3 regions of the Janibacter alkaliphilus genome follow, and region 2 is predicted to be linked to each of the others. Evidence: riboswitches for the same ligand, from Rfam matches in the RefSeq annotation. Region 2 holds a riboswitch; each other region holds the start of a gene.
The links. A riboswitch is a leader RNA that binds a small molecule or an ion and turns the genes downstream of it on or off. The one in region 2 is predicted to bind S-adenosylmethionine.
Positions count from the first base shown of each region.

Region 1: another riboswitch for S-adenosylmethionine. It lies ahead of metX (homoserine O-acetyltransferase MetX); the one in region 2 lies ahead of BJY28_RS14955 (aminotransferase class V-fold PLP-dependent enzyme).
Region 3: another riboswitch for S-adenosylmethionine. It lies ahead of BJY28_RS10920 (bifunctional o-acetylhomoserine/o-acetylserine sulfhydrylase); the one in region 2 lies ahead of BJY28_RS14955 (aminotransferase class V-fold PLP-dependent enzyme).

Region 1 covers NZ_JACBZX010000001.1:2,279,220-2,288,664, forward strand. The annotation lists gene hrpA (ATP-dependent RNA helicase HrpA) at 1-397, shown strand, start outside; gene BJY28_RS10970 (PAC2 family protein) at 469-1,407, shown strand; gene BJY28_RS10975 (DNA polymerase) at 1,428-3,209, opposite strand; gene BJY28_RS10980 (EcsC family protein) at 3,350-4,168, shown strand; gene BJY28_RS10985 (YkvA family protein) at 4,238-4,588, shown strand; gene BJY28_RS10990 (DUF4192 domain-containing protein) at 4,704-5,840, shown strand; SAM riboswitch class IV at 5,913-6,022, shown strand; gene metX (homoserine O-acetyltransferase MetX) at 6,038-7,156, shown strand; gene BJY28_RS11000 (universal stress protein) at 7,268-7,669, shown strand; gene BJY28_RS11005 (RNA polymerase sigma factor) at 7,834-9,445, shown strand, end outside.
Region 2 covers NZ_JACBZX010000001.1:3,152,861-3,162,305, reverse strand. The annotation lists gene BJY28_RS14970 (thymidylate synthase) at 1-1, opposite strand, end outside; gene dapA (4-hydroxy-tetrahydrodipicolinate synthase) at 72-971, shown strand; gene BJY28_RS14960 (ribonuclease J) at 968-2,656, shown strand; gene BJY28_RS14955 (aminotransferase class V-fold PLP-dependent enzyme) at 2,743-4,137, opposite strand; SAM riboswitch class IV at 4,181-4,296, opposite strand; gene BJY28_RS14950 (prepilin peptidase) at 4,698-5,342, opposite strand; gene BJY28_RS14945 (FtsK/SpoIIIE family DNA translocase) at 5,623-8,553, shown strand; gene BJY28_RS14940 (ion channel) at 8,577-9,284, shown strand; gene rimO (30S ribosomal protein S12 methylthiotransferase RimO) at 9,321-9,445, shown strand, end outside.
Region 3 covers NZ_JACBZX010000001.1:2,260,250-2,269,694, reverse strand. The annotation lists gene BJY28_RS10935 (prenyltransferase) at 1-497, opposite strand, end outside; gene BJY28_RS10930 (methyltransferase domain-containing protein) at 494-1,207, opposite strand; gene BJY28_RS10925 (glycosyltransferase) at 1,222-2,541, opposite strand; gene BJY28_RS10920 (bifunctional o-acetylhomoserine/o-acetylserine sulfhydrylase) at 2,647-3,969, opposite strand; SAM riboswitch class IV at 4,028-4,146, opposite strand; gene BJY28_RS10915 (nitroreductase/quinone reductase family protein) at 4,250-4,672, shown strand; gene BJY28_RS10910 (hypothetical protein) at 4,638-5,051, opposite strand; gene BJY28_RS10905 (hypothetical protein) at 5,044-5,406, opposite strand; gene BJY28_RS10900 (carboxyl transferase domain-containing protein) at 5,449-6,939, shown strand; gene BJY28_RS10895 (hypothetical protein) at 6,958-7,392, opposite strand; gene BJY28_RS10890 (L-serine ammonia-lyase) at 7,510-8,910, shown strand; gene BJY28_RS10885 (DUF2510 domain-containing protein) at 8,987-9,445, opposite strand, start outside.

The DNA.
Region 1 (9,445 bases), 870 kb from region 2:
CACCCGGGTCGACGTGCCCGACCTGCGGATGACCGTCGCCGACGTGCGCGCCCAGGTCGGGGGACTGGTCCGCCCCGGCTTCGTCGCCGACGTCGGCCTGGCCCGGCTGCCGGACCTGCGGCGCTACCTGCGGGCGGTGCTGGTGCGCCTGGAGCGGGCCGCCGAGGACCCCCGCCGGGACGCCCGCCAGCAGGAGGGCATCGACCAGGTGGAGGCCGCCTACGCCGACCTGCTGGACGCGCTGCCGCCGTTGCGCCGCGGCGCCGACGACGTCACCGCCATCGGGTGGATGATCGAGGAGCTGCGGGTCTCGCTCTTCGCCCAGGCCCTGGGCACGCCCGGCCCGGTCTCCGCCAAGCGGGTGCGCACCGCCATCGCCGCCGTGCGGGACGGGTGACCGCAGGGAATGGCCCGGCCCACCCCTTCGTTGACCAGAGCAGATCACGACCCGACCGACAGGAGTGCCTCGTGACCGACCCCCGAGCCTTCCGCGACGACGCCGCGTCCAGCCTCTACCGCTTCGAGGTGGACGCCGATCTCGCCCGGCTGCAGCCCGGGCCGATGATCGTCGCCCTCGACGGCTTCATCGACGCCGGCCACACCCAGCGGCTGCTCGTCGACCACCTGCTGGACAGCGGTGAGCCCGAGGTGGTGGCCTCCTTCGACGTCGACTCCCTCATCGACTACCGCGGCCGCCGCCCGGCGATGGTCTTCGACGCCACCCGGTACAGCCCCTACGACGACCCGTCGCTGCTGCTCTACCGGCTGCACGACCGGGACGGCCAGACCTACTACGTGCTCAGCGGACCCGAGCCGGACTTCCGCTGGGAGGCGGTGATCGCCGCGGTGCAGCAGATCATGGACCGGCTCGGCATCACCCTGGCGGTCACCGCGCACGGCATCCCGATGGCGGTGCCGCACACCCGGCCGATCGGGATGACCGCGCACGCCACGGACGAGCGGCTCATCGACGAGCGCAAGCCGGTCTTCGGCACCGTGCAGGTGCCGGCCGGGCTGCTCTCGCTGCTCGAGCTCCGGCTGGGGGAGTCCGACCGCGACGCCGTCGGCTTCTCCATCCACGTGCCGCACTACCTGGCGCAGTCGCCCTTCCACGACGCGGCCCTGACCGGGCTCAACGCCATCGTCGACGTCACCGGGCTCAGCCTGCCCAACGACGCCCTGGCCGACGCCGCCGGCGAGAACCGGGCCGAGATCGCCCGGGAGGTCGGTGAGAACGCCGAGATCGGCGAGGCCGTCTCCGCCCTGGAGCGCCAGTACGACGTGCACCTGCGCGGTCTGGAGCGGCCCAGCCTGCTCGTCGGGGAGAGCAGCGAGCTGCCCTCGGCCGACGAGCTGGGCGCCGAGTTCGAGGACTTCCTGCGCACCGTCGATGACCCCGAGGCCTGACCGGGTCGGCCGGACGCGGCTCAGTCCACGTCCGACCAGCGCTGCACCACCTGGAGGTCGGCGACGAAGCGGACCGCGTCGTCGCCGACCCACCAGCGGGCCGCGTCCTGCAGCGAGCCCTCCACCACCGTCACCGCGGCCTGCGCGTGCTGCCGCGGGACGTGCACGATGAGCTCGTCGTGCAGGCACAGCACGATCCGGGCGTCCAGCGCGCGCAGGCCGACCCGTGCGGTGACCGCCCACACCTTGAAGAGCTCGGCCGCCGATCCCTGGATGATCGCGTTCCGCGCGAACCGGCCTCGGGCGGCGTCCCGCCAGCGCTCCTGGTCGGCGTCCGCCGCCGCTGACCGGCTGCCGGAGCCGTCCTCGACCTCGCGCGGCGCCTCGCCCGGTCCGAGCTGGGCGCGCAGCACCCGCTCGCCCAGGGAGAGGTCGGTGCGCACGGTCCGACCGCCGAAGGTGCGTACCGGCTCGCCCCGGGCGCCGGTCTCCGCCGCCGCCTGCAGCGCGCGCATCGCCACCGGGTAGGCACGCTCCAGCCCGCGCAGCGCCTCGCCCGCCGAGCCGCTGCGCTGGCCGTACATCGCGGCGAGCACCGCCACCTTCGCCACCGCCCGCTCCACGCCCAGCCGCTCGGCGACCGGGGCGTAGAGGTCGGGCTCGCGGGTGGCCGCGGCCAGGGCGCCGTCGCTGGCGACCGCCGCCAGCACCCGCGGCTCGATCTGGCCGAGGTCGGCCCGCACCAGCACGTGACCGGGCGCGGCCGCCACCGCCGGACGCAGCTCGGCGGGCAGGTTGTGCAGCCCGGCCTGGGCGGTCATCCGGCCGGCCGCCCCGTCGGCCGCGCTCCACGCGCCGCGCAACCGGTCGTCGGCGCCGACGTGCTCGCGCCGCCAGCGCCACCCGTAGGTGGTGGCCACCCGCTCGGCCTTGCGCCAGGCGAGGATCGCCGGCACCACCGGATGGGCCTCGCGGTGCGCCTCGAGCACCCACTTGCGGGTGCTGCTCACCTCCACCCCGGCCAGCGAGAGCAGCCGACGGACCCCGGCCGGGTTGCGCAGATCGATCCGCCCGGCACCGGGCACCGCCGCCAGCACCGGCGCGTCGCGGGCCTGCCGCGCGGACAGCTCGTCCTCCACCGACCGCGGCTCCGGTCCGGCCGCTGCGGTGAGCAGCCGGTCCAGCGCAGGCCGGTCGATCGGCAGCCCGGTGCGCTCCAGCTCGACGCACAGCACCGCGGCCGCCGACTCCGAGCAGGCCGTCAGCAGCGCCCGCCGGCCGCGCTCGGCGACCTGGGCGTGCTGCCACCGAGCGACCTGCAGGCCGGCCCGGGCCAGGGCCGCGCACCTCTCGTCGGTGTCCGCCCAGGCGAGGACGGACGGACGCAGGTGGCCGTCCGGGAGAACCAGCAGGTCCGCGTCCGGCTCCTCGGCGAGCAGGTCGAAGAGATCGCCGCTCGGGGCGACCGGCAGACCGGCCGTGTCGAGGTCGTGCGCCGCGGCCCAGACCCGGCCGGGCTCGGCCGCCGAGCCACCGTGCAGCAGCCGGTGCACCTCGGCGAGGTCCCAGGTGCGATCGAGCGCCGCCGTCGGTGCCGGCCCGTCGAGCAGCGCGGAGACCGAGCGCGCCGTCCACACCACCCAGCGGCCGCCGCGCCCCGCACCGGCGAGATGGCCGGCCACGTCCTCCCGCGCGGCCAGGAGCCCTCCCTCGGCGTCGACGAGCGCGGCCGCACCGTCCCGGCCGAGCACCAGCGCGCCGCCGAAGGTCACCGGCGGCGAGAGGCGCTGGCTCGTCGTCACGCCAGCGGACGCTACCGGGCGACGGTGACAGCGGCGCTGACCTGGTGCGTCACCACCCCCGGGAGGCCGAGCCGCATGGCAGGATGCCAGCGCAGCGGCGCACCGCGCCGCCACCAGACGGTGATGACGAAGGAGATGCTGTGGGTTTCATCAGCTCGATGCTGGGCCGCGACGACGAGCCGACCGGCGAGCCGGAGCCGCGCCGCAGCGCCCTGGAGCAGGCCGACGACCCCGAGCAGCAGAAGGGGCTCAACGGCGCCGCGATCAAGCTGGTCCGACAGCTGCTCGACACCGGCATCGACGGCCGTGGCCCCTTCGACCCCGCAGCCACCGTGGCCGACGCCGCGCTCGCCAAGCACTCCGGCGACGTCGAGAAGGCGGTCGACGAGGTGCTGCGCGACCACCTGCGGCTGGCCGCCGCCAACGGCTTCGTCACCAACCTCGGCGGGTTCGTCACCCTGCCCGTGGCGCTGCCGGCCAACGTGCTCGGCTTCTACGTGCTGGCCACCCGGATGGCCGCCTCGGTGGCCGCGCTGCGCGGCCACGACCTCGCCGACGACCGGATCCGCACCGCGATCCTGCTCAGCCTCGTCGGCGCCGACGCCCAGGAGGTCCTGGCCCGGGCCGGCATGGTCGCCCCGACCGGGCGGATGACGCACCTGGCCACGCAGCGGCTCCCCGGTCCCGCGCTGATGGTGATCAACAAGGGGGTCGGCTTCCGGCTGCTCGCCAGCGCCGGCCGCTCCACCTTCGCCCGCTTCGGGCGGGCCATCCCGGTGGTCGGCGGAGCCGTCGGCGCCGGTCTCGACACCTGGCTGATGAAGCAGCTCGCCGACCACGTCCGCGAGGAGTTCCCCGCGGCCGGGGAGCAGGTCGGGGCCCTCGCCCCGACTGACCGCGAGGCGCCCGGCATCGAGGGGTCCGCCGCCGGCCCGGAGCAGCCGGGGGAACACCCCTGACCTCGGGCACGTTGACCAGGGCGAGAACCTGACGGCGCCCGGGACGCGCCCAGACCTGCAGGAGGACCCATGGCCGCTCGTCGCCGTGCCCGTGCCGCCGCCACCTTCGCCCACGCCGTCGGCGAGGCGTCCGCGCCGGGCTCGCCGAGCCTGTGGCGCCGGCTGCGGGCCGTGCCGCGCCTGGTGCGCGCAGTGCGCTCGGGGGAGTACACCGGGGTGTCCTCGGCCCGGCTGATGCTGCTGCTCGCCGGGGTGGGCTACGTGGTCTCCCCGATCGACGTCGTGCCCGAGGGGCTGCTGCTCGTGCTCGGTCTGGCCGACGACGCCCTCGTCCTCGGCTGGGTCGCGCTGACCCTGGTGCAGGAGACCGAGGCCTTCCTCGCCTGGGAGCAGGCGGTGCCCTCGCACGTCGTGCGCTGAGGCGCCCTCGGTCGCCGAGCTCGCGTCGTGCACAGGCGACAGCGCGCTCCGACGCTCGTCCACAGCGGGACGGCACGCGCTGGCGCCCCGGCCGGGCCTGCTCGACGGTGGCTGCATGACCGCCATCGTTCGCGCCCGTACCCCCGCCGACCTGCTCGTGCTGCTGCCCTACCAGCTCGGCTACCACCCGCTGCGCTCCGTCGTGGTCGTCATGCTGCACGGCCGTCGGCTCGGCCTCGTGCAGCGCCTCGACCTCACCCGCGGCGAGGAGATCAGCCGGGCCGCCGCCGACGTCCTGCTCGACGTCGCCGAGCGGGAGCGGCCGGACTCGGTCGTCGTGGCCGGCTTCGAGGACCACGAGGGGGACTCCGACGACCTGCGCGCCGCGGTCGTGGGCGAGGCCCGACGACGCGGCGTCCGGGTCGCCGAGCACCTCGTCGTCCGCGACGGCCGGTGGTACGCCCCCGACTGCGACGAGGCCTGCTGCCCGACCGGTGGCGAGCCGCTGCCCGCCCCCGACGGGGTCCCGGGGGTGGCCGAGTACGTCCGTCGCGGGATCGCCCCGCTGCCCAGCCGCGACCACGTGCTCGAGAGCCTGGTCCCGATCCAGGAGGCGGAGTCCGCCGCAGCCACCGCCGCGGCCCTGGCCCGACGCCACGACCAGCCGGGCTGGCCGTCGACGGTCAGCACCACCCGGGTCTGGCGGACGATCCTCGACCTCGATCCGGCCGCGAGGCCGGTGACCGCGCTGCCGCCGGAGGCGGTGGCCGTCGCGCTGGCCTCGCTGCGCCAGATCGGCTGGCGGGACGCGCTGCTCGGCGTGCTCTGCCCCGGCGCGGTCCCCACCGAGGCCCTGGAGCAGGACGCGGTGTCTCGCGCCAGGGAGGCAGCCGCCGCCTGCCCGTGGGTCCAGGCCGAGCCGTCGCCGCCGGCGAGCGACCAGCCCGCCGACCGGGGGACGGGCCAGCCCGCCGACCGTGCGGCGGGCGACGACCTCGCCATGGTGCTGCGGCACCGGCTGGCCGACCTGCTCCGGCTGACCCCGGAGGCCGAGAGCGCGCCCCTGCTCACGGTGCTGGCGCACGTCGCCTGGTGGCAGGGAGACGGCACGGTGGCCGGTGCCTGCCTCGACGAGGCCCTCGCCGTGGAGCCGGAGCACCGGCTGGCCGGGCTCATGCTGCGGCTGCTGCAGCACGGGCTGCGACCACCGGGCTGGTCGAGCGGGTCGACCGGTCCCGACGAGGGCGGGTGAGCCTCGCGGGTCGGCCGGGAGCGGCTCGCCCACGCTCGTGCTGCCCGGGCGCACCCGCTACAGTGGCGGGCAGGTCATGAGTTCCAGCGACAAGCCCCGGCTGGCTGGACGGCAACCCTCCTCGCGATGGGGTGCCCCGGGTGATGACCGGGCCGTATCGCAGCGGTACGGCAAGGCGAGCCCGAGGGAGACCTCCCATGAGCATCACCCACCAGCCACCGGCCACCGGCGCCGCCTGCTGGCGTGACGGCGACGACCCCGGCGACCGGCTCTTCGCCCACCTGGGGGAGCTGACGCTGGAGTCCGGGGTGCGGCTGCCCGAGGTGACCCTGGCCTACGAGACCTGGGGCCGGCTCTCGCCCTCCGGCGACAACGCGGTGCTCGTCGAGCACGCCCTCACCGGGGACAGCCACGTCGCCGGCGGCGTCGGTCCTGGCCACCCGACGCCGGGATGGTGGACCGACCTCGTCGGCCCCGGGCTGCCGCTGGACACCGACCGCTGGTTCGTCGTCGCCCCGAACGTCCTCGGCGGGTGCCAGGGCAGCACCGGACCCAGCTCGCCGGCGCCGGACGGCCGACCGTGGGGCAGCCGCTTCCCGCAGGTGACCGTCCGTGACCAGGTCGCCGCCGAGGCCCGCCTCGCCGAGCAGCTCGGCCTGCGACGGTGGCGCGCCGTGCTCGGCGGATCGATGGGCGGGATGCGCTCGCTGGAGTGGGTCACCAGCCACCCCGACCGGGTCCAGGCCGCTCTCGTGCTGGCCAGCACGGGGTACGCCAGCGCCGAGCAGATCGGCTGGTCGCAGGCGCAGATCCTGGCGATCCGCAACGATCCCGACTTCGCCGACGGCGACTACTACGGCACCGGTCGGTCCCCGGAGGCCGGGCTGGCGATCGCCCGCCAGATCGCGCACGTGACCTACCGCAGCGAGCTGGAGCTGCACGAGCGCTTCGGGCGGGACGAGCAGCCCGGGGGAGCGGGGCGGCGGTTCGCCGTGGAGAGCTACCTGGACCACCACGGCGCCAAGCTCGCGGCCCGCTTCGACGCCAACTCCTACATCGCGCTCTCCGAGGCGATGAACTCCCACGACGTCGGCCGCGGGCGCGGCGGGCTGCAGGCCGCGCTGGCCCCCTTCGCCGGCCGTCTGGTCGTCGCGCCGATCGACTCCGACCGGCTCTACCCGCCGCGGCTGTCCGAGGAGATCGTCGCGGCCAGCCCGAGCGCCGAGCTGCGTCCGGTGCGCTCGCTGGTCGGGCACGACGCCTTCCTCACCGAGAGCGACCAGGTGGGTCGGATCATCCGCGACCTCCTGGGGTGAGCGCCTCGCCACGGGCAGGTGCGGACGCGGCTGCCGGGAGCAGCCGCGCAGGCTTGCGCCGGGTGTAGCGTCAGGCCTGCAACGACTGCCGCGGGAGCGAGGAGAGATCAGATGACCGTCGTGGTGGGCTACGTCTCGACCAACGAGGGCCGGGCGGCCCTGGACCGCGCGCTCGAGGAGTGCCGGCTGCGCGGTGACAACCTCGTCGTCATCCACTCCGACCGCGGCGGCCCCTCGCTGTCCCGCGAGTCGGCGCAGAAGAGCGACAGCCAGCTCGAGGAGCTGCGCGGCGAGCTCGCCGGCAGCGGCGTCGAGGTGGACGTGCGCGGCCTCGTCCGCGGCAACGAGCCGGCCGAAGACCTCATCGCGGTGGCCGAGGAGGTCGGCGCCGAGCTGATCGTCATCGGTCTGCGCCGCCGTACCCCGGTGGGCAAGCTCATCCTCGGCTCCAACGCGCAGCGGGTGCTGCTGGACGCGCCGTGCGCCGTCCTGGCGGTCAAGGCGACCGCCTGACCTGCAGCGACGCCCCTGTCACGGGGAGCGGGCATAACGCGTCGCGGTCCGTCGTTTTATAATGGTGTCCGAGCACTTCCGGACATCAGATCCGGGGACCGGGACGCAGGGGTCGGGGAGGCCCGACGCGGCCGGTTCACATCATCCGTGACGAAAGGTTGTCGGTGTCCGCTGCCCCCACGCGTCCGAACCAGGAGCAGGGCGCACTGCCCCGCGAGTTCAGCCATCCGGCCCTGCAGCAGCTGGTCCGGCAGGGCCGGACGACCGGGTCCATCACCGGCGACCAGCTGCAGTCCGCATTCACCGAGGCCGGCGTGACGCCGTCCCGCGGCAAGGCCGTCCTCCGCGCGCTGGACGACCAGGGAATCGAGGTACAGGTGACACCGACCAAGCGTTCCACCACCAAGAAGGCGTCCGCGAAGAAGACGCCCGCCAAGAAGGCGCCGGCCACGAAGAAGGCCGCCAGCTCCGGCACCAGGGCGTCGGCGACGAAGAAGTCTGCGACCGCCCCGGCCGAGGAGGAGACCAGCACCGGCAGCGCCCCGGCGAAGAAGACCGCCAAGGCCGCCACGACGAAGAAGGCGGCCGCCTCGGCCACCGCGAAGAAGGCCACGGCGAAGAAGACCACGGCGAAGAAGGCGGCCGCCAAGAAGGCGGCCGCGAAGGCCACCTCGGGTGCTGCGGAGGCCGGCGCGGACAGCGACGAGGTCACCGAGACCGAGGACGTCGACGGGGAGCCCACCGACGAGGACGTCAGCGCCGAGGCGGAGACGCCCGACACCGACGGTGACGCCGAGGCCAGCACCGACACCGACAGCGAGGACGACTCCGGGGACGGCGAGACCACCGACGCCGGGGCCGAGGTCGCCAAGACCGAAGAGGCCGTCGCGGCCGGAGGTCCGACCCGGGCCGCGCCCGAGGAGGCCGGTGGCTTCACCCTCTCCAACGACGATGACGAGGACGCCCCCGCCCAGCAGGTCGTCACCGCCGGTGCCACCGCGGACCCGGTCAAGGACTACCTCAAGCAGATCGGCAAGGTCGCCCTGCTCAACGCCGAGCAGGAGGTCGAGCTCGCCAAGCGGATCGAGGCCGGCCTCTTCGCCGAGGAGAAGCTCGCCGGCGACGACAAGATCGACATGAAGCTCAAGCGTGAGCTGTGGTGGATCTCCCAGGACGGCAAGAACGCCAAGAACCACCTGCTCGAGGCCAACCTGCGCCTCGTGGTGTCGCTGGCCAAGCGGTACACCGGTCGCGGGATGCTCTTCCTCGACCTCATCCAGGAGGGCAACCTCGGCCTGATCCGCGCGGTCGAGAAGTTCGACTACACCAAGGGCTACAAGTTCTCCACGTACGCCACCTGGTGGATCCGGCAGGCGATCACCCGGGCGATGGCCGACCAGGCCCGCACCATCCGCATCCCGGTGCACATGGTCGAGGTCATCAACAAGCTGGCCCGCGTGCAGCGCCAGATGCTCCAGGACCTGGGCCGCGAGCCCACCCCGGAGGAGCTGGCCAAGGAGCTCGACATGACCCCGGAGAAGGTCGTCGAGGTGCAGAAGTACGGCCGCGAGCCGATCTCCCTGCACACCCCGCTGGGTGAGGACGGCGACTCCGAGTTCGGCGACCTCATCGAGGACTCCGAGGCGGTCGTGCCCTCCGACGCGGTCAGCTTCACGCTGCTGCAGGAGCAGCTGCACTCGGTGCTGGACACCCTCTCCGAGCGCGAGGCCGGCGTCGTCTCGATGCGCTTCGGGCTGACCGACGGCCAGCCGAAGA
Region 2 (9,445 bases):
TGCGGCGAATCTACCCGGCCGCGCCGCGGTGCCTGGTCAGCGGCCTCAGGGTCAGGCGATACGCTCCGGGCATGCCTGACACCACCCCCTTCGGTCGCGTCGCGACAGCGATGGTGACCCCGATGACCCCCGACGGTGCCGTCGACGAAGGGGGCGTGCGCGCGGTCGCTCGCCACCTCGTCGAGACCGGTCACGACGGCATCGTCGTCAACGGCACCACCGGCGAGTCGGCCACCCTGACCGAGGACGAGAGCATCGAGGCGGTGCGCCTGGTCGTCGACGAGGTCGGTGACCAGGTCGCCGTCGTCGCCGGCGTCGGCTCGAACGACACCCGGCACAGCGTCGAGATGGCTCGCCGCTCCGCCGACGTCGGGGCGCGCTCGCTGCTGCTCGTCACGCCCTACTACAACAAGCCCACCCAGGCCGGGGTGATCGCGCACTGCACCGCGGTCGCCGACGCCACCGACCTGCCGGTGATGCTCTACGACATCCCCGGCCGCACCGCCATCCCCTTCACCACCGAGACCCTCGTCGCGCTGGACGCGCACCCGCGGATCCAGGCGGTCAAGGACGCCAAGGGCGATCTCGCCGCGACGTCCGAGGTGCTCGCCCGCACCGACCACCTGATCTACTCCGGCGAGGACGCCCTCACCCTGCCGCTGCTGGCGATCGGCGCGGTCGGCATGGTCTCGGTCACCGGCCATGTGGCCGGCCGGGAGCACGTCGAGCTGCTCGCCGCCACCGAGCGCGGCGACCTGGCCACCGCCCGCCAGATCCACACCCGCCTGCTGCCGCTGGTCCAGGCGATGATGACCACCTCGCAGGGAGCGATCATGGCCAAGGCCGCGCTCGTCGAGCTCGGGGTGATCGACCACGCCACGGTCCGGCTGCCGCTGGTCGAGGGACCACCGGAGCACCTGGAGATCCTTCGGAAGGGGATGGCCGCCTCCGGCCTGGCGGTGACCGCATGAGCCACCCGCACCCCGACCTCGGCACCCCCCGCAAGCTCTCGAAGCACGCCGTCCGCGTCGTCCCGCTCGGCGGGCTCGGCGAGATCGGCCGCAACATGACGGTCATCGAGCAGGGCGGCCAGCTGCTCATCGTCGACTGCGGCGTCCTCTTCCCGGACGACCACCAGCCCGGCGTCGACCTCATCCTCCCCGACTTCTCCTACATCGAGGACCGGCTGGACGACATCCAGGCGGTGATCCTCACCCACGGCCACGAGGACCACATCGGCGCCGTGCCCTACCTGCTGCGGCTCAAGCCGGACCTGCCGCTGGTCGGCTCCCAGCTGACCCTGGCCCTGGTCGAGGCCAAGCTCAAGGAGCACAAGATCACCCCCTACACCCTCGGCGTGGCCGAGGGGCGCCGGGAGGTCTTCGGCAACTTCGACTGCGAGTTCATCGCCGTCAACCACTCGATCCCGGACGCGCTGGCCGTCTTCGTCCGCACCCCGGCCGGCACCCTGCTGCACACCGGCGACTTCAAGATGGACCAGCTGCCGCTGGACCGGCGGATCACCGACCTGCGCGCCTTCGCCCGGGCCGGCGAGGAGGGGGTCGACCTCTTCCTCACCGACTCCACCAACGCCACCGTGCCCGGCTTCACCGCCCCGGAGAAGGACATCTCGCAGGCGATCGACAAGGTCTTCCGCGGGGCCGAGCGGCGGATCATCGCCGCCTGCTTCTCCAGCCATGTGCACCGCGTGCAGCAGGTGCTCGACGCCGCCGAGAAGGCGGGCCGCAAGGTCGCCTTCGTCGGCCGCTCGATGATCCGCAACATGGGCATCGCCTCCGAGCTGGGGCACCTGCACGTGCCCGACGGGGTGCTCGTCGACGTCAAGCAGCTCGACCAGCTGCCTGACGACAAGGTCGTGCTCATCTGCACCGGCAGCCAGGGCGAGCCGATGGCCGCGCTGAACCGGATGGCCAACCGCGATCACCGGATCGACGTCGGGGTCGACGACACGATCATGCTGCTGTCCTCGCCGATCCCCGGCAACGAGGGCTCGGTGTGGCGGGTCATCAACGGGCTGATGCGCCTCGGTGCGCACGTCGTGCACAGCGGCGGGCCGGACCGGGTGCACGTCTCCGGGCACGCCAGCGCCGGCGAGCTGCTCTACATCTACAACGTCGTCCAGCCCAAGAACGTCATGCCGGTGCACGGCGAGTGGCGCCACCTGGTGGCCAACCGCGACCTGGCGATCGCCACCGGGGTGCACCCCGACCACGTGCCGCTGGCCGAGGACGGGGTGGTCGTCGACCTCGTCGACGGGCGGGCCCGGGTGGCCGGCGCGGTGCCCTGCGGCTACGTCTACGTCGACGGCTCCAGCGTCGGCGAGACCGACGAGGACCTGCTCAAGGACCGGCGCATCCTGCGCGACGAGGGCTTCATCTCGGTGATGGTGGTCGTCGACTCCACCACCGGGAAGATCGTCGCCGGCCCGGAGATCACCGCCCGCGGCTTCTCCGAGGGCGAGGAGATCTTCGACCAGGTGCGGCCGAAGATCGTCAAGGCGATCGAGGATGCGGCCGCCAAGGGCACCACCGATCCCCACCAGCTGCAGCAGGTGGTGCGTCGCGCCGTCGGCAGCTGGGTCGGCGGCAAGATCCGTCGCCGGCCGATGATCCTGCCGGTGGTCGTCGAGGCCTGAGCCCCGCGCACCGCTGCGCCCCCGTCACCTCGGTGGCGGGGGCGCAGCGGTGTCGGTGCTGGTGGGGCGGGTCGGGCCCGGGAGGGTCACCAGGGGAGCGGCGCCTCCTCGGCGGCACCGACGCCGACCGGCTGCCAGGTGCCGTCCGCGCCGCGGGCGTACTCCCAGCGCGGGCCCGCGCCGGCGAGCTCGCGGATCGCGGCCACGAGACGGGTGACGTGCTCGGGCCGGTTGCCCAGGCCGAGGCTGACCCGGACGGCGGTCCCGGCACCGGTGCCGTCGACCGGGCCGGCGCAGCCCCCTTCGCTCTGGTCCTGGAGCAGCTCGGTCACCAGCGGGTGCGCGCAGAACTTGCCGTCGCGCACCCCGATGCCGTGCTCCCGGGAGAGGGCGGTGGCGACGAGGTCGGCGGGCAGCCCGTCGAGCGTGAAGGTCACCACCGGCACCCGCGGCTGCGCGGACGAGAAGATGCTGTACGTGCGGACCCCGTCGATCGCCTCCAGGGCGTCGACCAGCCCGTCGAAGAGGTGCGCCTCGTGGGCCTCGATCGCCTCGCGGTGGCGGCGGAAGGTGGCGCAGGCGGCGGCCAGGGCGACCGCGCCGAGGACGTTCGGGCTGCCCCCTTCGTGCCGGGCCGCGCCGGTGCGCCAGGTGGCGCCGCTGGGGCCGACCTCGGCCGTGGCGCCGCCCCCGGGCAGGTAGGGCGGCGCCGCGTCCAGCCAGTCGGCGCGACCGACGAGGACGCCGGTGCCGTAGGGGGCATAGACCTTGTGGCCGGAGAAGGCGAGGTAGTCGGCGCCGAGCGCGGTCAGGTCCACCGCGCGGTGCGGGGCCAGCTGGGCCGCGTCGACGACGATGCGGGCGCCGTGGGCGTGGGCGAGGTCGGCCAGGCGGCGGACCGGCCACAGCTCGCCGGTGACGTTCGAGGCGGCGGTGACGACGACCAGCACGGGCCGGTCGGTCCGCGCCTGCAGCGCTCGCTCGAGCGCGTCGGCGGCGGCGTCCTCGCTGCGCGGGACCGGCAGGCGGGTGGTGCGCCCGGCCGGCCAGGGCAGCAGCGAGGCGTGGTGCTCGGAGTCGAAGACGACGACCTCGGTGCCCTCGGGCAGGGCCCCGGCGAGCAGGGTCATGGCGTCGGTGGTCTGCCGGGTGAAGATCACCTCGTCGCCGGGGCGGGCGCCGACGAAGCGGGCCACCTCCTCGCGGGCCGCCTCGTAGTAGCGGCTGGAGACCTGGGAGGCGTGCCCCTTGCCGCGGTGCACCGAGGCGTAGCTGCGGGTGGCGGTGTCGACGGCCTGCTTGACCGCGGTCAGCGCCGGTGCGGAAGCGCCGTGGTCGAGGTTGGCGTGCTCCACCGTGCGCCCGTCGAGGGTCGCGCAGGGCAGCCCGGCGGCGACGGTGGCCGGGACGGGGGTGCCCGTCACGGCGTGCAGCAGGGGAGCCTCGGTGCGGTGCGGGCGGGTCTGGGTGGCCACTGACATGTGCGTCTCTCCTGGTCCTCACCGGACCCGGGCGGTGACCTCGAGTCCGCGCTTGCCGCGCGACGGTCGACGCACGGCCTGGTCGTCACCCGGAGCACCCCACCGCGGTTGGAGGGTTGCCGGCCAGCGAGCCGGGGCTTTGCGCTGGCGCTCATGACCTGTGCAGGAGAGTAGCAAGGTCTGGGCGGGCCGTCGTGCAGGGTGCGGCGCGTCTTGGCATCCGGGACGCGGGGCAGGGGGCTTGTCGTGGGCGGGTCGTGGGTGGAGGTGATGCGCCGCCCTTCGCTCGGGTGGAGGTGATGGGGCGCGCTCTGGCGCGTGCGGACACCTCCACCGGGGTCGCCCTTCGATCGGGTGGAGGTGATGGGGCGCGCTCTGGCGCGTCGGGATACCTCCACCCGCACGCCCTTCACCCGGGTGGAGGTGATGGGGCGCGCTCTGGCGCGTGGGGATACCTCCACCGGGGTCGCCCTTCACCCGGGTGGAGGTGATGGGGCGCGCTCTGGCGCGTGGGGATACCTCCACCGATGCGAAGGAGAGACGAAGCGAGGGGACCCGGGTCAGCTGACGAGCAGCAGCGTGACCAGGCTGCCGACGAGCAGGTAGGGCCCGAAGGCGAGGTGGGTGCTGCGGTCCGCCCGTCGGGTCGCCACGAGGGCCAGTGCGGCGAGGCCGCCGAGCAGGAACGAGCCGTAGAGGCCGAGGAGCACCGGGGACCAGCCGAACCAGGCCAGCAGCGGGGCCAGGGTGAGCACCAGCTTGGCGTCGCCCATGCCGAGCCCGCGCGACCCGGTGAGCAGGCTGGCCAGGACGAAGAGGCCGCCCAGGACGAGCAGTGCCAGGCCGGCGCGGCGCAGGTCGGGCCACCGGTCGGTCGTGGCCGCCGCCATCGTGAGCAGCGCCCACGTCGTCGGGGCGAGCGGCAGGGTGAGGACGTTCGGCAGACGGTGCACGTCGGCGTCGACGGCGACGAGGGTGGGGCTGACCGCGGCCAGCAGCATCGCCGCCGCAGCGACCCCCCAGGGCTGGTCCGCGGCGGCCACCGCGAGCGCGGCGACGATCAGCGGGGTCGCGGCGAGGACCCAGGTGTGCCGCGGCAGCGGGCCGGTCTCGTCCTCGCGGCGGTACCGGCCGGTGCGCGTCCAGGTGCCGGCGAGCGCGAGGCCGGCGAGGCCCACGGCGACAGCGGTGACGGCGATCAGCACGGTGGCAGCGTAGTCAGCGGCCTCGTGCACGGCGGGTCGGTCGGTCTCGGCTGTGGACGAGGTGACGTTCCGGTGCGGTCGCGGTGCCCCCTTCGCCAGCTCGGCCGGAGGGCCCACGAGAAGGTGCCTCGGCGGCACCCGCACCCGAGAACCTCTCGCTCCCCGGAGAAGCCTTATGAGGTGACCGAGCCTTTATCGGGTTACCCGATAAAGGGGTGACGGGAGGGGTGGTGCGCGTGGGACACGTGTGAAGAGGGTGACGATCGCCTACCCTGCCAGCATGGCCACACCTACCGGCAGCTCCACCCGGTCCCGCGACGGCGCCTCCCGCGGACCCGGGCGGCCGGCGCGCTCGACCTCGACCCGCCCTACCGCGACGACCAGTCGCGCCAAGGGGAGCGGGCGCACCTCGGGGGGCAGCGCAGGCGCGGCCCGCAAGACGTCCGCCAAGACCACCTCTGCCAAGGGCTCGGCCCGCAAGAGCACCGGCAAGGGCACCAGCCGCCCCACGACCTCCCGCACCAGGACGGCGAAGGGCGGCGGCCTCCCGCTGCCGGTCCAGGCCGTGACCGCCACCTGGAACGGGGTGGCCGGCGCCGCTGGCGCCAGCGTCCGCAAGGTGGGCCAGAGCGCCAGCGAGCTCGACCCCGAGCACCGCCGCGACGGTCTGGGGCTGCTGCTCGTGGGCCTCGCCGTCGTCGTCGCCGCCCGCGAGTGGTGGGGTCTGGACGGTCTCGTCGGCGACGTCGTGCACGCCGTCGCCGCCGGCACCTTCGGCCTCGTCGCCTACGCCCTGCCGGTGGTACTCGTCGCCCTCGGCTGGCGGCTGCTGCGCGGCGCCGACCCGGTCGCCAGCGGACGGGTCGGCCTCGGCCTGGGCATGCTCGCCCTCTCCGTCTGTGGCCTCACCCACATCGTCGAGGGCCTGCCCCAGCCGCCCGACGGCGCCAGCGGCATGCGCTCGGCCGGCGGGATCGTCGGCTTCCTCGCCTCCGACCCGCTGGTCACCGGCCTGACCACCTGGCCCGCGGTCATCCTGCTCGTCCTGCTGGGCCTCTTCAGCCTGCTCGTGCTCACCGGCACCCCGCTGCGCGAGGTGCCGGTCCGGGCCGCCTACTTGCGGGCCGCGGTCACCGGCGAGCCCCCGCAGCAGGCCGCGCCGCCGGTCGAGGACGCCCCGCAGCAGGCCGTCCGGCGGGCACGCCGACGCCGCCCCGACGACGACGCCGCCTCCGGCGAGCGGGACGGGGACACCGCCTACGAGCAGGCCGCCGAGGTGGCCCCGGCCGAGCAGCCGCGCCGCAAGAAGGCCCGCCCGGCGAGCACGGCCGTGCCGGAGACCGCCGAGCCCGACCAGGTTCCGGCACCGGTCGCCGACGGCCCCCGGCCCGGCGAGAAGCGCCCCATGCCCAACGCCGTGCAGCCTGCCGCCGGGTCGAAGGGGGAGGACAAGACCACCCTGCAGGCGCCGCCCACCGCGCAGCTGCCGCAGCGCGTCGAGCAGCTCGCGCTGGCCGGCGACGTCACCTACACCCTCCCGGACAGCACCAACCTCAAGCAGGGCGCGCCGCACAAGGAGCGCTCCGCGGCCAACGACCAGGTCGTCGAGTCGCTGACCACCGTCCTCGACGAGTTCGGCATCGACGCCCAGGTCACCGGCTTCCACCGCGGTCCCACGGTCACCCGGTACGTCGTCGAGCTCGGCCCCGGCGTCAAGGTCGAGCGGGTCACCGCGCTGAGCAAGAACATCGCCTACGCGGTGGCCTCGGCCGACGTGCGCATCCTCAGCCCGATCCCCGGCAAGTCGGCCATCGGCATCGAGATCCCGAATGCCGACAAGGAGATGGTCTGCCTCGGCGACGTGCTGCGCAGCGACGTGGCCCGGCACAACGAGCACCCGATGGTCATGGGTGTCGGCAAGGACGTCGAGGGCGGCTACGTCATAGCCAACCTGGCGAAGATGCCGCACATCCTCGTCGCCGGCGCCACCGGCTCCGGCAAGAGCTCCTTCGTCAACTCGATGATCACCTCGATCCTCATGCGGTCCACCCCGGACGAGGTGCGGATGGTGCTCATCGACCCCAAGCGCGTCGAGCTGACCGCCTACGAGGGCATCCCGCACCTCATCACCCCGATCATCACCAACGCCAAGAAGGCGGCCGAGGCGCTGCAGTGGGTCGTGCGCGAGATGGACATGCGCTACGACGACCTCGCCGCCTCCGGGTACAAGCACATCGACGACTACAACAAGGCCGTGCGGGCCGGGAAGGTGCAGCCGATCCCGGGCAGCGAGCGGGTCATCCAGCCCTACCCCTACCTGCTGGTCATCGTCGACGAGCTCGCCGACCTCATGATGGTCGCCCCCCGCGACGTCGAGGACTCGATCGTCCGGATCACCCAGCTCGCCCGGGCCGCCGGCATCCACCTCGTGCTGGCCACCCAGCGCCCGTCCGTGGACGTCGTCACCGGCCTCATCAAGGCCAACGTGCCCAGCCGGATGGCCTTCGCCACCTCCAGCCTCGCCGACAGCCGGGTCGTCCTCGACCAGCCCGGCGCGGAGAAGCTGCTCGGGCAGGGCGACGCGCTCTTCCTGCCGATGGGCAAGTCCAAGCCGATGCGTGTCCAGGGCGCCTGGGTCGCCGAGAGCGAGATCCACGACGTCGTGGGTCACGTCACCGGCCAGCTCACCCCGAGCTACCGCGAGGACGTCGTCCCGGACGCCCCGAAGAAGCAGATCGACGAGGACATCGGCGACGACCTCGACGTGCTGCTGCAGGCGGCCGAGCTGGTCGTCAACACCCAGTTCGGGTCGACCTCCATGCTGCAGCGCAAGCTGCGCGTCGGCTTCGCCAAGGCCGGCCGGCTCATGGACCTGCTGGAGTCCCGCGGCGTCGTCGGCCCCTCGGAGGGCTCCAAGGCCCGCGACGTGCTGGTCACCCCCGACGACCTGCCGACCACGCTGGCCCGGATGCGCGGCGAGGAGGTGCCCGACGCCGACGAGCCCGCCGCGGCATCCGCCGACGGTGCCGACGAGGCAGGCGACGAGACCGGTCCGGCCGAGGGCGACGAGCCCTTCGCCGAGCCGGGCGCGGCCGAGGCCGAGACGACCGCGGCGGCGACCCCGGACCGCTACGCCGAGGACCCCATCGGCACCGACATCCCCGCCGACGACGACGAGGACGAGGACGCGTGGCAGCTCACCGGCCGGTGAGCCCGCCCACCTAGTCTGTCGTCATGTCCCAGCAGGAGTGGTACGCGCCCAAGCAGCCGCTGTCCGGGCGCGCCTACTGGATGGCGGTCATCCGCAAGCAGCCGTCGGCGATCCTGCTGGCCGTCCAGCTCTTCGCCGTGCTCATGCTGCCCTTCCTCGAGGGCCAGTTCTGGGGGCGGCTCGCCTTCGTCGTCATCAGCTTCGTCGCGGTGACCACCGCAGCCGGGGTCATCCGCTCCACCGACGCGCTCAGCTGGCTGGCCCTGGGCATCGGCCTGCCCGCCGTGGCGATGGAGGCCTGGAGCGTCATCGACCCGGACAACACCATCGTCGGGGTCACCGGCCACATCGCCCTGGCGGTCTTCTACTTCTACGTCGCCTACGGGCTGGTCAGCTACGTCTTCTCCGACAACTGGGTGACCAGCGACGAGCTCTTCGCCGTCGGCGCCGCCTTCACCGTGCTGCTGTTCGGCTTCGCCTACCTCTACGTCGGCATCCAGAGCGCCTGGCCGGGCTCCTTCAGCGGCTACGACGGGGAAGGGCGGCGCTCCTTCCTCGAGCTGCTGTACTTCTCCGGGGCCAACCTCACCGGAGTCGGGCTGACCGACGTCGGCGCGGTCAAGCCGCACGCCCGGGCGATCACCATCGTCGAGCAGCTCACCGGCGTCATGTACGTCGCCATGGTCATCTCCCGCCTGGTCGCGCTCACCGTGGCCAAGGCGCGCCGCTGAGGAGAGCGCCCGCGCGCGCCACCTAGAGTGGTGCTCATGCCTGAAGCCCGCAGCGTCGCCGTGGTCACCCTCGGCTGCACCCGCAACGACGTCGACTCCGAGGAGCTCGCCGGTCGGCTCGCGGGGGAGGGCTGGACGCTCGTCGACGACGCCGCCGACGC
Region 3 (9,445 bases), 890 kb from region 2:
CCGGCCAGCAGCCCGGTGTCGAAGGCGGCGCCGCGGGCATCCACCGCCCAGGCGAAGCCGCCGCCGGGCAGCTGCTGGGCGACCACGGTGTCCAGGGCGGCGGTGACCACCGGCAGCATCGCCCCCGCCGCGGCCCGGTCCCCGGTCACCAGCCAGTGGTGCCAGACGCCGACCGCGACATAGGCGCAGTGGTTGGTGTCGTAGCCGTCGTCGGTGACCTGCGCGCCGACGGTCTCGATCGGCCAGGTGCCGTCAGGCCGCTGGGCCGCGGCCATCCAGGCGAAGGCGGCGTCGGCCGCCTCCCGGTGGCCGGTCGCGGTGAGCGCCATGGCGCACTCCACGTGGTCCCACACGTCGGTGTGCCGTCCCGGCTCCCACGGGATCGACCCGTCCGGCTGCTGCACCCCGGCGAGGTAGCCGCCGGTCGCCACCAGCTGCGGCCAGCTGGGGTAGCCCTGCCCGCGGCCCGGGTAGTCGGCCTCGGCCGGCAGGCTCACGCCGGCTTGCGCAGGTAGACGACGAAGGACTTGCCGATGAGCGGGTCGAGCAGCCGCTCCGCGACCCGGGTCAGCGCCGGGCGGGACATCATGTCCCACACCAGCAGCCGGTGGTAGGCGCGCACCAGCGGGTGGTCCTCGCGATCCACCCCGACGGCGCACTTCAGCCACCAGTACGGCGCGTGCAGGGCGTGCGCGTGCGCGGTGCCCAGCGCCTCCAGACCGGCCGCCTCCAGCCGGGCGACGAGCCGGTCGCCGCGGAAGATGCGCACGTGCCCGCCCTCGTTGGCGTGGTACTCCTCGGACAGCGCCCAGCACACCTTCTCCGGGCCCCACCGGGGCACGGTGACGGCGATCGTCCCACCGGGGCGCAGCACCCGGACCAGCTCGCTGATCGCCGGCTGGGCGTCGGGGATGTGCTCGAGCACCTCGGAGGCGACGACCCGGTCGAACTCCCCGTCGGCGAAGGGCATCCGCAGCGCGTCCCCGTGCACGGTGCGGGCGCTGGCCCCCTCGGGCGCCTCACCCTCGACGGCCATCGCCTCCAGCATCCCGCCGACCTGGGCCAGCTCGTCCTGGTCCAGGTCGAAGGCGGTGACCCTGGCCCCGCGCCGGTACATCTCGAAGGAGTGACGGCCGGCGCCGCAGCCCATGTCCAGGGCGCTCTCGCCAGGGGCGAGGCCGAGGCGCGCGAAGTCGACGGTGAGCACGGGTGCAGGTCTCCTCAGGAACGGGGCAGGACAGGGTCGCTGCCAGGGGTCGGGCGGGGTGCCGGGTCGTCCTCGGCTCCGCGCGGGCGGGCGTCGGCGCCGCGGGAGCGGGCGTAGGCGTCCGCGGCCCGCTGGTAGGCGGCGGCGGTGGCCCGGGCGACGACCTCCCAGGAGTAGCCGGTGCTGGCCCGCTCCCGGCCGGCGGCGCCCATCCGCTCCCGCCGCTGCGGGTCGTCCAGCAGGCTGCCGAGGGCGTCGGCGAGCGCCGCGGGGTCGCCGGGCGGGACGACGTCGGCGCACTCCCCGGGCGGGCCGACGACCTCCGGCAGCGCGCCGGCGTCGGAGACGACCAGCGGGGTGCCGCAGGACATCGCCTCCAGGGTGGGCAGCGAGAAGCCCTCGTACCGGGAGGGGACGCAGCAGATCTCGGCCGAGGCCATCGTCTCGGCGAGCTCGGTGGTGCTCAGCCCGGAGCGGAAGCTCACGACGTCGGTGAGCCCGAGGGAGGCGACCAGCCGCTCGGTGGCTCCGCCCGGGATCGGCCGGGTGACCAGCACGAGCTCGACCGGGCGCTGCTCGCGCAGCCAGGCCACGGCGTGCAGCAGGGTGTCGATCCCCTTCAGCGGGGTGTCGGCGCTGGCGGTGGCGACGATCCGGCCGGGCACCCGGGCACCGGTCGGCGCGAAGACCTCGGGCTGGACCCCGAGCGGCACGACGGTGATCCGGGCCGGGTCGACGCCGAAGTCGCGGGCGATGTCCAGCGCGGAGGAGGTGGAGACGGTCAGCACGTGGTGCAGCCGGCGGGCGACCGCCTGCTGCATCCGCACGAAGCCGTACCAGCGGCGCAGGGTGACCCGGCGCCACGGGGAGGGTGCGGCGGCCAGGTCGACCCGGCGGTCCATCGAGATCGGGTGGTGGATGGTCGTCACCAGCGGCACCCGCCGCTGCAGCGCGAGCAGCCCCCAGCCCAGGGACTGGTTGTCGTGGACGACGTCGAAGTCGGCGGCCAGCCGCTCGACCTGCCGGGCCATCCGCAGGGTGAAGGTCAGCGGCTCGGGGAAGGCCGCGGTGAGCATGGCCAGGTACTCGAGCACGTCGATCCGGTCCCGGAACTCCGAGGGCCGCGGGGTGCGGAAGGGGTCCGGCTCGCGGTACAGGTCGAGGCTGGGCACCTTCACCAGGGCGACCCCGTCGTCGAGCTCGGGGTACGGCTGGCCGGAGAAGACGGTGACCTCGTGACCGAGCCGGACCAGTGCCCGGGAGAGGTGACGCACGTAGATCCCCTGCCCGCCGCCGTGCGGCTTGGACCGGTAGGAGAGCAGGGCGACGCGCACCGGAACACCTTACGTGGCGCGCCGCCCCGCTCCCTTCGGTGCACCACGAGGCGCTGGTCTCACTCCGCGCTCCTCCGTGGCGCTGCCGCCGCGACCGCCGCCGGGTCAGCCGGCGGCCGCGGCGAAGCCCTGCTCGAGGTCGGCGAGGATGTCGTCGATGTGCTCGATGCCCACGGCCAGGCGCACCAGGCCCGGGGTGACCCCGGCTGCGTAACGACCCTCGTCGGCGCCCTGGCTGTGCGTGGTCGACCACGGGTGGATGGCCAGCGAGCGCACGTCGCCGATGTTGGCGACGTGGCTGTGCAGGCTCAGCCCCTCGACGAAGCGTCGCCCGGCCTCCTCGCCGCCGTCGATCTCGAAGGAGAGCACGGCGCCGGCCCCCTTCGGCGTGTACTTCTGGGCGAGGTCGTGGAAGGGGTCGTCCGGCAGCGAGGCCCAGCGCACCGAGGTCACCTGGGCGTGCCCGTGCAGGTGCTCGGCGACGGCGCGGGCGTTCTCCAGGTGCCGCTCGACCCGCAGGCTGAGCGTCTCCAAGCCCTGGGCGACGAGGAAGGCGTTGAACGGCGAGGCCGCCGAGCCGAGGTCGCGCAGCAGCTGCACCCGGGCCTTGAGGATGAAGGCGAGGTTCGCGCCCAGCGGCGAGCCGACGCCGAGGTCGGGGCCGTAGCGCAGCCCGTGGTAGCTCTCGTCCGGCTGGTTGTAGGCGGGGAAGCGCTCCGGGTCGGCGGCGAAGTCGAAGGTGCCGGCGTCGACGAGCGCGCCGGCGATGGCCGTGCCGTGCCCGCCGAGGTACTTCGTCGCCGAGTGCACGACGACGTCGGCGCCGTGCTCGATCGGGCGCAGCACGTAGGGGGTGGCCACGGTGTTGTCGACGACCAGCGGGATCCCGGCGGTGTGCGCGACCTCGGCCAGCCCGGCGATGTCGAGGATCTCCGAGCGCGGGTTGCTGATGCTCTCTCCGAAGAGCAGCTTGGTGCTCGGCCGGATCGCGTCCCGCCACTGTTGCAGGTCGCGGCTGTCCTCGACGAAGGTGACCTCGATGCCGTAGCGGGTGAGGGTGGAGCCGAGCAGGTTGTAGGTGCCCCCGTAGAGCGCCGGCGAGGCGACGACGTGGTCGCCGGCCTCGGCGATGTTGAGGATGGCGAAGGTGGTCGCTGCCTGCCCGGAGGCCAGCAGCAGCCCGCCGACACCGCCCTCGAGGGAGGCGATCCGCTGCTCCACGGCGTCCGTCGTCGGGTTGGTGATCCGGGTGTAGATCGGGCCGAGCTCACTCAGCGCGAACCGGTTCGCGGCCTGCTCGGTGCTCTCGAACTGGTAGCTCGTCGTCTGGTAGATCGGTAGCGCCCGGGCCCCGGTGGTCGGGTCGGGCTGCTGGCCGGCGTGCACCTGACGGGTCTCGAAGGCCCAGCTGGCGGGATCGGTGGACATGGGTGCTCCTCGTGCTCGGTGAGCGACGTGGTCCTGGGCGCCGGGCGCCTGCGGGACGTGCTCGCGCTTGACCGTCGGCGGGATTGCCGGCCGGTCCAGGTCGTCTCCCGGGGCACCCCACCGCGGGTGGAGGGTTGCCGGCCAGCGAGCCGGGGCTTCGCGCTGGCGCTCAAGACCTGGGCTCAACCTAGACGCGCTCCCCCGCCGCTGACAACCCTCCCGGCCGTGGCCCGGGCCACCCCCGATTGACGGGGGTCGGTGCCGGGGCGAGGCTGGGTCCATGAGCACCCACAAGTTCTCCTGGGCCCACGACCAGGCCGCCCAGATCCTCGAGGCCGGCGACACCGCGGTGGTCGACATCATGGACCGCTCGGTGGTGCTGCTGCACACCATCGGCGCGCGCTCGGGGCAGGTGCGCCACGTCCCGCTGATGCGGGTCGAGCACGACGGCGCCTACGCCGCCGTCGGCAGCGCTGGCGGCCAGGAGAAGGACCCGCACTGGGTGCACAACCTGCGCGCCAACCCGCAGATCGAGCTCCTGGACGGCCGGGAGAGCCTGCAGGTGACGGTGCGCGAGCTGGCCCCGGGGCCGGAGCGGGACGCCTGGTGGGAGCGCTGCGTGGCCGCCTTCCCGCCCTACGCGGAGTACCAGGAGCGGGCCGAGCGGCTCATCCCGCTCTTCCTGCTCGAGCCTGCCGGCTGAGCCACCACAGCCCGACGAAGGGCAGCACCAGCGGCAGGTAGCCGTAGCCCGAGCCGAAGTGCGACCACACCGTCTGGTCCGGGAAGAGCTCCGGCGCCGCGTACGACAGCGTGCCCACGACGAGGACCCCGACCGCCTCGACGCTCACCGTGACCGCGGCCAGCCGGCTCATCCCCTTGCCCAGGGCGATCGTCGCCAGCAGGTAGAGCACCGCGGCGACCGCGGAGAGGACGTAGGCCAGCGGGGCCCGCTCGAAGTACTCGACGATCTGCAGGATCGAGCGGCCGGTGGCCGCCAGCGCCAGCACCCCGTAGGCGGCGACGACGAGCACCCACGGCCCGTGCCCGGCGCGCTCGGGCGCGGGCCGCCGCTCAGGCACCGGTCCACCAGATCTGCAGGATGCGGTAGGCCATCACCGCGACGGTGAGCGCCCCGGCGATGACCACCCCCATGGTCCACCGGGTCTTCTCCTTCAGCGCGAGGAAGACGACCGCCGGCGGCACCACCGGCAGGGTGAGGGCGTAGGCCAGCATCGTCGCTCCCTCCGAGGAGTCCCCGACGTCCCGGTGCACCAGCACCACGACGACCGCGAGCGCGAGCAGCAGCAGCTCGACCACCGCGGTGACCAGCAGCAGGGCGTCGTCGACGATCCGGTCGATGACGAGGTAGATCGCGGCGAGCGCCGCGAGCACGACCACCGACGCGATGACGATCGTGGTCAAGGGCACAAGCACGGCGCCAGGGTACCCAGCGCGCCGGCTGGCACGATGCGGGCCATGCCACGACGCCCCGGTGCCCACGAGCTCGTCGACCAGGTCGTCGACGAGGCCAGCTTCGTCTCCTGGGACGAGCCGATCTCCCGGGACGGGCTGGACGAGGGCTACCGGCAGGCCCTGGACGCCGCCGCGGCGCGGGCCGGCACCGACGAGTCGGTGATCACCGGCCGGGCCCGGATCGAGGGGCACGACGTCGCCCTGGTCGTCGGCGAGTTCGCCTTCCTCGGTGGGTCGATCGGCCGGGCCGCCGCCGGGCGGATCGTCGCCGCCGTGCGCCGGGCGACCGCCGAGCGGCTGCCGCTGGTCGCGGCCACCGCCAGCGGCGGCACCCGGATGCAGGAGGGCACGCCCGCCTTCGTCACGATGGTGGACATCTCCGCGGCGGTGGTGGCGCACAAGGCCGCCGGGCTGCCCTACCTGGTCTACCTGCGGCACCCGACCACCGGCGGGGTCTTCGCCTCGTGGGGGTCGCTGGGGCACATGACGATCGCCGAGCCGGGCGCCCTGGTCGGCTTCCTCGGCCCCGTGGTCTACGAGACGCTGCACGGCGAGCCCTTCCCGGCCGGGGTGCAGGTCTCGGAGAACCTCGTGGCCAACGGGATCATCGACGCGGCTGTGCCGACCGAGGAGCTGGCACCGGTCGCCGCGCGGGCGCTGCGCCTGCTCTCCACCCGCAGCACGCCGGCACCCGACGTGGTCGCGCCGGTCGAGGCCGCGCCCCCGGCGGGTGTGGCCCTGGGCGGGTACGCCAGCCACCCCGAGCCCTCCGACGAGGAGATCGCGCGGGTGTGGGCCTCGGTGACCACCACCCGCCGGGCGGACCGGCCCGGGGTGCGCGAGCTGCTGCGGCACGCCGCCGACGACGTGATCCCGCTCAACGGCACCGGGCACGGCGAGTCCGACCAGGGCGTCATGCTGGCGCTGGCCTCCTTCGGCGGGCGGCCCTGCGTGCTGGCCGGTCAGGACCGCCGCTACCAGGTGGAGCAGTCGATGGGCCCGGCGGCGCTGCGCGAGGCGCGCCGGGGCATGGCCATGGCCGACCAGCTCGGCCTGCCGCTGGTCACGGTCATCGACACCCCGGGGGCGGACCTGTCCCGGCACGCCGAGGAGGGCGCGCTGGCCGGCGAGATCGCCCGGTCGCTGGCGGACATGACCACCCTGGGGGTGCCCAGCGTGTCGGTGCTGCTCGGCCAGGGCACCGGGGGCGGCGCGCTGGCGCTGCTGCCGGCACGTCGGGTGATCGCCGCCGAGCACGGCTGGCTGAGCCCGCTGCCGCCGGAGGGGGCCAGCGCCATCGTCTACAAGGACACCGAGCACGCCGCGCTGCTGGCCACGCGGCAGCGGGTCGGCTCGGCCCAGATGCTCGCCGACGGGGTGGTCGACGTCGTCGTGCCGGAGCGGCCGGCGGCGCACGAGGACCCGGAGGGCTTCGCCGCCGCCGTCGGCGCCGAGATCGCCCGGCAGGTGCAGCTCCAGCTCGACGAGGGCTGACCTGCTCAGGTCGACGGGTCAGCCGGCCAGCCGCGGCTCGGTCCATCGCGGCATCGCCACCACGCCGTCCTCGGTGGCCAGGTAGCACCCGAGCAGCCGGACCCCGCCGGCGTCGCAGGCCCGGATCGCCGTCTCGTGCCAGGCCCGCTCCGGGTCCTCCGGGACTCTGCCGCGGGGCCGGCCGAGGGCCAGCACCAGTCCGCCGAGCGCTCCGCCGAGGTGACCGACGAAGGCGTCGAAGACGCGTTCGCGCTCCTCCTCGGTGCAGCCGTGCGGCACGTCCTCGATGGTCACCGGCTGGATCATCCGGCCGGTGCCGTCGCAGAGCAGCAGGCTGAGGCTGCCGACCGCGCGCTCGCTGTCGCGCACGACGAGGTCGACGACGTCGGCGGCCAGCACCGGGTCCTCCAGGGACCGGGAGGGCCAGCCCTTCGGCAGGTCGTGGAAGCTCATGCCCGCAGCATGGCGGCTTCGGCCAGATCGGCCGCGGAGTTCTCCACAGCCCCGGACGAGGCGCGCCGTGACGTCGATGTGACCACATGCTGAGACAGCGGCAGTAGGGTGACCGGCGTGGCACTGAGCGTCTTCGACCTCTTCTCGGTGGGCATCGGCCCCTCCAGCTCGCACACGGTCGGTCCGATGCGGGCGGCCGTCCTCTTCGTCGAGCAGCTGGAGCAGGACGGCCTGCTCGACGCCGTCGACGGGGTACGGTGCGAGCTCTTCGGCTCCCTCGGCGCCACCGGCCACGGTCACGGCTCCTACTCCGCGGTGCTGCTCGGGCTCGGTGGCGAGCGACCGGAGACCTGCGACCCCCGGGCGGTCGCCGACCGCCTCGAGGAGATCGGCCGGACCGGGCGGATCAGCCTGCTGGGTCGGCACGAGATCGCGCTGGACCCGGATCGCGACGTCGTGCTGCACCGCCGCGCCAGCCTGCCGTTGCACCCCAACGGGATGCGGTTCGCCGCGCTGGACGAGGACGGCGCCGCGCTGGCCACGCACACCTACTACTCGGTCGGCGGCGGGTTCGTCGTCGGCGAGGACGCCTCCGGCTCGACCCGGATCGTCGAGGACCGCACCCCGGTGGCGCACCCCTTCACCACCGGGGACGCGCTGCTGGCGCGCTGCGCCGACACGGGGCTGTCCATCGACCGGCTGATGCTGGAGAACGAGCGGTCGTGGCGCGACGAGGAGCAGGTGCGCTCCGGGCTGCTGCACATCTGGTCGGTGATGCGCGAGTGCATCGACAACGGGCTGAGCACCGAAGGGGTGCTGCCCGGGGGCCTGCGGGTGCGCCGGCGCGCGCCCGACCTGCATCGCCGGCTGGTGGAGGAGGCGGGCCGCGAGGAGGCGGGCGCCGACCCCCTTCGCGGGATGGACTGGCTGACCCTCTACGCGCTGGCGGTCAACGAGGAGAACGCCGCCGGGGGCCGGGTGGTGACCGCCCCGACCAACGGCGCGGCCGGGATCATCCCGGCGGTGCTGCGCTACTACGTCGAGCACGTGCCCGGCGCCGACGAGGACGGGATCGTGCGCTTCCTGCTGACGGCCGGGGCGATCGGGGTGATCTACAAGGAGAACGCGTCGATCAGCGGGGCCGAGGTGGGCTGCCAGGGAGAGGTGGGCTCGGCCTGCTCGATGGCGGCCGGGGCGATGGCCGCGGTGCTCGGCGGCACCCCGGCCCAGGTGGAGAACGCCGCCGAGATCGGCATGGAGCACAACCTCGGGCTGACCTGCGACCCGGTCGGCGGTCTGGTGCAGATCCCGTGCATCGAGCGCAACGCGGTCGCCGCGGTCAAGGCCATCACCGCCGCCCGGACCGCGCTGCGCGGGGACGGCAGCCACGTGGTCTCGCTGGACAAGGTCGTCGCGACGATGCGGGACACCGGGCGCGACATGAAGGTGAAGTACAAGGAGACCGCCCGGGGCGGGCTGGCCCTGAATGTCGTGGCGGTCAACGTCATCGAGTGCTGAGTCATCGAGTGCTGACGCGCGTCGGCGGGCGCCCCCTGGTGAGGGTGCGCCCGCCGACGTCGACGACCTGCTCAGGTCACTTCTTGGTGATCTCCCAGTCGCCGCTGGCCTCGATGACGAGGTACTCCGTGCCGTCCTGCACCGTCGTCGTGCCCTCGAAGTCCTCGAACTCGCTGACCAGCCGGTCCGGGGAGTCGCCGCCGACCGCGGTGACGACGAAGTCGCCGAGGAAGCTGTCCGACGGGGCGGTGAAGGTGGACTCGATGTCCGCGCTGCCGCCCTCCCACTTGAAGACCTTGGACCCGCTGCCGCTCTCGCTGGAGCCGAAGGTCGGGGCGCTCTCGATCTTCTTGTAGGTGATCTTCCAGTCGCCGTCGCCCTCGATCGCCAGGCGGTTGGTGCCGCCCCCGTAGCTGGTGAGGTTGTAGGCGCCCGTCCCGGTGGTGTCGCCGATGGTGTTGAAGACCAGGTCGCCGGTGTCCGAGCCGTTGGTGTCCTGACCCTTGACGACGAAGTTGCTCTCGCCGGTGTACTC